One region of the Stutzerimonas tianxiuensis genome, then DNA from elsewhere that is predicted to be linked to it. Evidence: predicted binding sites of a transcription regulator. Region 1 holds the regulator's gene; the other holds the start of a gene.
What was found. Region 1 encodes FliA, which starts transcription of late flagellar genes. Its sites were predicted from a motif close to CTAAAGTTTNNNNNNNNNNNGCCGNTAA; they were not measured.
Positions count from the first base shown of each region.

Region 2: the regulator FliA is predicted to act here: its motif matches at 1,814-1,841, upstream of ACSSNI_RS21645 (methyl-accepting chemotaxis protein).

Region 1 is NZ_JBPVWS010000002.1:83,473-86,881, reverse strand. Features, by position in the region: gene ACSSNI_RS03030 (chemotaxis protein CheA) at 1-260, opposite strand, end outside; gene ACSSNI_RS03025 (protein phosphatase CheZ) at 273-1,067, opposite strand; gene ACSSNI_RS03020 (chemotaxis response regulator CheY) at 1,091-1,465, opposite strand; gene fliA (RNA polymerase sigma factor FliA) at 1,582-2,307, opposite strand; gene fleN (flagellar synthesis regulator FleN) at 2,322-3,152, opposite strand; gene flhF (flagellar biosynthesis protein FlhF) at 3,244-3,409, opposite strand, start outside.
Region 2 is NZ_JBPVWS010000025.1:32,280-35,688, reverse strand. Features, by position in the region: gene ACSSNI_RS21645 (methyl-accepting chemotaxis protein) at 143-1,765, opposite strand; gene ACSSNI_RS21640 (hydroxymethylglutaryl-CoA lyase) at 1,913-2,827, shown strand; gene ACSSNI_RS21635 (CoA transferase subunit A) at 2,868-3,409, shown strand, end outside.

The sequences.
Region 1 (3,409 bases):
TCCGAGTCGACGCGACGTTCACCCTTGCGCAGGATGTCGAAGACGTTTTCGGCGATGTGGCAGCATTCCACCAGCTCATGTAGCTGGAGAAACCCGGCACCGCCTTTTACCGTATGGAAACCGCGAAAAATCGCATTGAGCAAGGCTGTGTCATCGGGGCTGCTTTCCAGCTCCACCAGCTGCTCTGACAATAGTTCGAGAATCTCGCCGGCCTCTACCAGGAAATCCTGGAGGATTTCTTCATCGGCGTCGAAGCTCATATTTAACTTCCCCTAAAAGCCCAGGCTCGAAAGCAGATCATCGACATCGTCCTGCCCGGAAACGACGTCTTCACGTATATCGGCATGCATCTGCGGACCTTCACCATTGGAAGGCTGTTTTTCTTGTTTTTTTAGTTCCTGCTCGGCGCGCATCGCTTCGCGGTCATGCTGGATGCCCGCCACGCGGTCAACCTGGCCTGCCATCAGCACCAGATTAAGCAGGTTACTTTCGAGTTCGGTAATGAGCCGGGTCACCCTTTTGATCACCTGACCGGTAAGGTCCTGGAAATCCTGGGCCAGCATGATTTCGCTAAGGTTCTGCGACAGCTGACTGCCATCGTTCATGCTGCGCTGGAGAAACTGATCGATGCGTTTGACCAGGTCGCGGAACTGTTCAGCGTTCATATCGCGACGCATGAAGCGCTGCCAATCGGCAGTCAGGCTCTGGGCTTCGTAGCTGACGTAGTTCACCAGCGGCGCCGATTCCTCAACCAGGTCCATGGTGCGGTTGGCCGCTTTTTCGGTCATCTCCACCACGTAGGACAATCGGTCCGTGGCGTCGGTGATTGGCGACGGATCACCCCCCGTCGCACAGGTGTCCATTTCGAGCTTGACGATGGCGTTGTGCAGCTCACGCGTGAGCTTGCCGACTTCCTGGTACAGCCCCAGGTTGCGCGCCTGATTGAGCTCGTTAAACATCTGCGTCGCTTCTTCGAAGCGGCCTTGCTGCAGACTTTCAATCAATTGGGGTGCATGAGCCCTCAGAGTCGCTTCGAACTCTGCCAGGCCTTGGTCTGCTTGCGTCATAGTGCCCTCGCGGCGTTACTGCTTCAGCCGTTGACGCGCTCGAAGATCTTTTCGATCTTTTCTTTGAGCACTTGAGCCGTGAATGGCTTGACCACGTATCCGTTAACGCCAGCCTGCGCGGCCTCGATGATCTGATCGCGCTTCGCCTCGGCGGTCACCATCAACACCGGCAGGTGCTTGAGGCGCTCGTCGGCGCGCACAGCGCGCAGCAGGTCGATGCCGCTCATGCCGGGCATGTTCCAGTCGGTGACGAGAAAATCGAAACTTCCGCTCTTCAGCATTGGCAAAGCAGTAGTGCCGTCGTCCGCTTCGGCGGTATTGGTAAAGCCCAGATCGCGCAAGAGGTTCTTGATGATCCGTCTCATGGTCGAAAAATCGTCGACGATGAGGATTTTCATGTTCTTGTCCAAGTACACCTCCGTAAACCCGAATCCGAGACCTGCTCACGGTCTGTTTGCGGGCCTCATGAATGAAGCTCGTAAGCGGTCTCTAATGCTTTGTTGCAAACCGGTCGTTAACGCGCGCGCCACTCGCCAAGACGAGCCCGCAGACGTGCCGCGCACTGACTGTGCAATTGGCTCACCCGCGATTCACTGACGCCCAGTACCTGACCGATTTCCTTCAAGTTCAACTCTTCGTCGTAATACAGCGAAAGCACCAACTTTTCACGTTCGGGCAGGTTGCCGATGGCTTCAGCCAACGCCTGTTGAAAACGCTCGTCTTCGAGATCGCGGGACGGTTCCGGATGGGTGCTGGCAGCATCCTCCTCGAACTCCCCATGCTCACCTTCCTGAAGCAGATCATCGAAGCTGAACAGGCGGCTGCCCAAGGTGTCGCCCAGAATGCCGTAGTACTCATCGAGACTCAATTTAAGTTCGGCCGCAACTTCCTGATCTTTAGCGTCGCGTCCTGTTCTGGCCTCAATTGCCCGAATCGCCTCACTGACCATGCGCGAATTCCGGTGTACCGAACGCGGCGCCCAATCACCCTTGCGCACCTCGTCGAGCATCGCACCGCGTATGCGAATACCCGCGTAAGTCTCGAAACTCGCACCCTTGCCGGCGTCATATTTCTTTGACGCTTCCAGCAAGCCGATCATCCCAGCCTGCATCAGGTCGTCGACCTGCACGCTCGCCGGCAAACGCGCCAGGAGGTGGTAAGCAATGCGTTTGACCAGCGGCGCGTATTGATCGATGAGTTGGTACTGCGAGTCTTTAGCCTGAGCTTTGCTGTAATACATACCGAATCCAGCCGCTATTGTTCGTTAGGCTCTGCGGCGGGCCTTACCAGGCGCTCCACAAAGAACTCCAGATGACCGCGTGGCGTTGCCGGCAACGGCCAGGTGTCAACTTTCTGCGCGATGGCCTTGAACGCCAGCGAACACTTTGCACGGGGGTAAGCTTCATAAACGGCGCGCTGCTTCTGCACGGCCTTGCGCACAGACTCATCGTAAGGAATCGCGCCTACATACTGCAGCGCCACGTCCAGGAAGCGCTCAGTCACCTTGGTCAACTTGGCGAATAGATTGCGGCCTTCCTGCGGCGCATGGGCCATGTTGGCCAGTACCCGGAAGCGGCTGATGCCGTAGTCGCGATTGAGCAGTTTGATCAGCGCGTAGGCATCGGTGATCGACGTGGGTTCGTCGGTCACCACCAGCAGCACTTCCTGTGCGGCGCGCACAAAGCTCACTACCCCGTCACCAATGCCGGCGGCGGTGTCGATGATCAGCACATCGATGTCATCGCCGATATCGCTGAACGCTTGGATCAGGCCGGAGTGCTGCAGCGTCGATAGCTGCACCATGCTCTGCGTGCCGGATGCGGCCGGCACGATGCGGATGCCGCCCGGCCCCTGGATCAGCACGTCACGCAGATCGCATTCACCGGCAATGACATCAGCCAGGGTGCGTTTGGTTGTCAGGCCGAGCAACACATCGACGTTGGCCAGACCAAGGTCGGCGTCGAGCAATACGACCCGACGCCCGAGATCGGCCAGCGCCAAGGACAGATTGACCGATACGTTGGTCTTGCCGACGCCACCTTTGCCGCCGGTCACTGCAATAACCTGTACGGGATGCATACCCATTTTCACACGCCTATCTCTTGCTGGAGCCCTAGGGCCATCGATGCGTTCAGCCCGAACGCGTCTTCTTTGTGTGTCACACGTAGCAAAGCGTTCATCCGACCTTCCGAGAACCGTTGTAAAGATCGGAGAACATGTCAGCCATGGTTTCCTCGCTCGGATTCTCTTCCGATTGCAAGCTCACCGCACGACTGACCAACTGGTGACTGCGAGGCAGATGCAGGTCGTCCGGAATACGCGGCCCATCGGCGAGGTAAGCG
Region 2 (3,409 bases), on a different contig from region 1:
TGGCGTAGGTCCGGCCGCTCAATGCGGCAGTTGTAGAAGCGAGCCTGCTTGCGAAGGCAGCTACCCGAGAGGTCGCCGCTCTCGCGGACGAGCAATAAATCGCCCTTCACGCTCCGGGAGCTGCGCAGTCACTGCGCAGCGGCTACATCCGGAAACGACGCACCAGTCCATTCAGATCTACCGCCAGGCGCGACAGCTCCTGAGTGGCCACACTGGTTTGCTGGGCGCCAGCAGAGGTTTGCACCGAGAGATCACGAATGCTGACCAGGTTTCGATCTATCTCACGGGCGACCTGCGCCTGCTCCTCCGACGCACTGGCGATAACCAGGTTGCGCTCGTTGATTCCGGCGACCGTCTCGGCAATCCGCACCAGGGCAACGCCAGCCGCTTCAGCCTTGTCCAGGGTGGTCTGCGCGCGCGAGGCGCCTTGTTGCAGCGCTTCGACTGTCAGCCCGGTGCCTTGCTGAATGCTGCCAAGCATCGACTCGATTTCTCGGGTCGACTCACCGGTACGTTTCGCCAACGCTCGCACCTCATCCGCCACCACGGCGAAGCCGCGGCCGGCGTCTCCGGCTCGCGCCGCCTCAATGGCAGCGTTCAGGGCCAGCAGGTTGGTCTGCTCGGCCACCGCGCGAATTACATCCAGCACACGGGTGATGTTGTGGGTCTGATCGGCCAGCTCACCGGCACGGGCCGAGGCGCTGACAACATCAGCCGCCAACGCCTGTATCGATGCAATGGCGTCTTCGAGCTGCATACGTCCCTGCTGAGCCGACTCGCTGGAAGCCCGCGACGCCTCGGAGGTGGATACGGCATTGCTGGCCACCTCTTCGACCGCACAAGTCATCTCATTCACCGCCGTGGCGGCCTGTTCAATCTGATCGTTCTGCCGCTGCAAGCCCTCGGTGCTGTCCAGCATGACAGCGCTCATTTCTTCGGCCGAAGCCGTCAGCACATGGGCCGAATCGTTGATCTGCCCGATGATGCTACGCAGGTTGGCCTGCATCTCGCTCAGCGAGGTCAGCAGCTCAGTGGCTTCGTCGTTGCCATTAACATGAACTTCATGGGTGAGGTCGCCTTTGGCAATCTGATTCGAAACGGCGACAGCGCGACGCATGGGCCGCACGATGCTGGCGGTCAACAGCAGCGCCAGCGCAACGGTCGAGACCAACGCAACCAGGATTACCGAGGCGATCACCCTCTGCGCGTTCCGATAAACGGACGTGGCCGCCTCGACAGCATGATGGGCGCCCTCCTCGTTAAACGACCGGAGTTCCAACAAAGCCTGTTCGAGCTGGTGGCTAAGCTCGCTAACCCGCGCGTTCACCGCGGCAGCCCTGTCCTCGCTCGGGTTGGCGGCAAGCACGCGCTGGCGATCCTGAAGCGCTTGGGGATAGCTGGCGTATACATTTTTGACGACACCGAACACGCGAGCCTCATCAGGATTGGATATGTGCTCCTCGTAACGAGCCATCAGCTGGCTGAGCTTGGTCATTGCTGCAGCGATCTGCTCGTCGCTCTTGCGAAGCGTTTCGGCGTCTTGGAAGGCCAACTGCCGCATGGATTCGATCCGCACGTGAGCAAGATTCAGCGCCATATCGTCAGCGGCCGCCTGGCTTGGCATCCAATCGGAGTCGATCTCGCTGCCCGCAGCACGTATCGCGGACATCTGCATCAGGCTGAACAACCCAAGCGCGGCCAGCAGCACGGCTACAAGCGCAAAGAACAGCAGCGTGCGATGGGAGATTTTCAATTTGCGTAGCATGGCGGTTCTCAAACGTGGTGCCGCCAGCAAGAGGCGGGGCTTCCAGTTTTATCTGCCATGCTGTTGATAACTTGAGCCGCTGAGTCTTGCTATGACCTGCATCGGCTTTCACCGCACGGCGCTCGAACTTGTTCATGAGGACAACCAATGACTCCAACCACTGAAATGCCACGTCGGGTACGCCTTGTGGAAGTCGGCCCCCGCGACGGCCTGCAGAACGAAAAGCAGCCCATCAGCGTCGCCGACAAGGTCCGCCTGGTCGACGACCTTAGCGCCGCCGGGCTGCAGTACATCGAAGTCGGCAGCTTCGTCTCGCCCAAGTGGGTGCCGCAGATGGCCGGGTCTGCCGAGGTTTTCTCACAGATCAGGCAAAAGCAGGGCGTCACCTACGCCGCGCTGACGCCCAATATGAAAGGACTCGAAGCAGCCATCGAAGCCGGCGTCAGTGAAGTGGCTGTGTTTGGCGCCGCCTCGGAAGCCTTCTCGCAAAAGAACATCAACTGCTCCATCGACGAAAGCCTGGCGCGCTTCGCTCCGCTGATGACTGCAGCGCGCGAGAACGGCATTCAGGTACGCGGCTACGTCTCTTGCGTGTTGGGCTGCCCTTACGAAGGCGAAGTAGACCCCAAGCGCGTCGCGCATGTGGCGCACGAGCTGTTCGCCATGGGCTGCTATGAGGTTTCGCTGGGCGACACCATCGGTGCTGGCACACCGGGCAAAACCCGTCAGCTGATCGAGGCGGTCAGTCGCGAGGTTCCGCGTGACAAGCTCGCCGGTCACTTTCACGACACCTATGGTCAGGCGCTGGCGAACATCTACGCTAGCCTGCTGGAAGGCGTCGGCACCTTCGACAGTTCGGTCGCAGGCCTCGGCGGTTGCCCCTATGCCAAAGGCGCCAGCGGCAATGTGGCCAGTGAAGACGTGCTCTACATGCTCGACGGCCTGGGCATTCAGACCGGCATCGACCTGAACGCGCTGATCGCGGCCGGTCAGCGCATCAGCGATGTGCTGGGTCGTCCCAACGGATCACGCGTCGCGCGGGCCCGACTGAGCGCGGAGTAACCCAACTCTGTAGCCAACCTCAGATAACAAGAGGCATTTCATGAACAAGATCTATCCCAACGCCAAGCAGGCGCTCGACGGCCTGGTCGAGGACGGCATGACCCTCGCCGTTGGCGGTTTTGGCCTGTGCGGCATTCCCGAGGCACTGATCGAGGCACTGCGCGACACGGGCAAGAAAGACCTCACCGTGATCAGCAACAACGCCGGCGTCGACGGCTTTGGCCTCGGTCTGCTGCTCGAGACGCGCCAGGTGCGCAAGATGATTTCCTCCTACGTCGGTGAGAACAAGGAGTTCGAGCGCCAGTACCTGGCCGGCGAATTGGCACTCGAATTCACCCCGCAAGGCACCCTGGCCGAGAAACTGCGCGCCGCTGGCTCCGGCATACCCGCCTTCTATACCCGTACCGGTTACGGCACGCTGATCGCCGAAGGCAAGGAAACCCGCCAGTTCAATGGCGAGTGGTACGTGATGGAAGAGTCGCTGCCCGCCGACGTATCGCTGGTCAAAGCTTACAAGGCGGACAAGGCTGGCAACCTGGTTTTCAACAAGACCGCGCGCAACTTCAACCCGCTGGCGGCCAT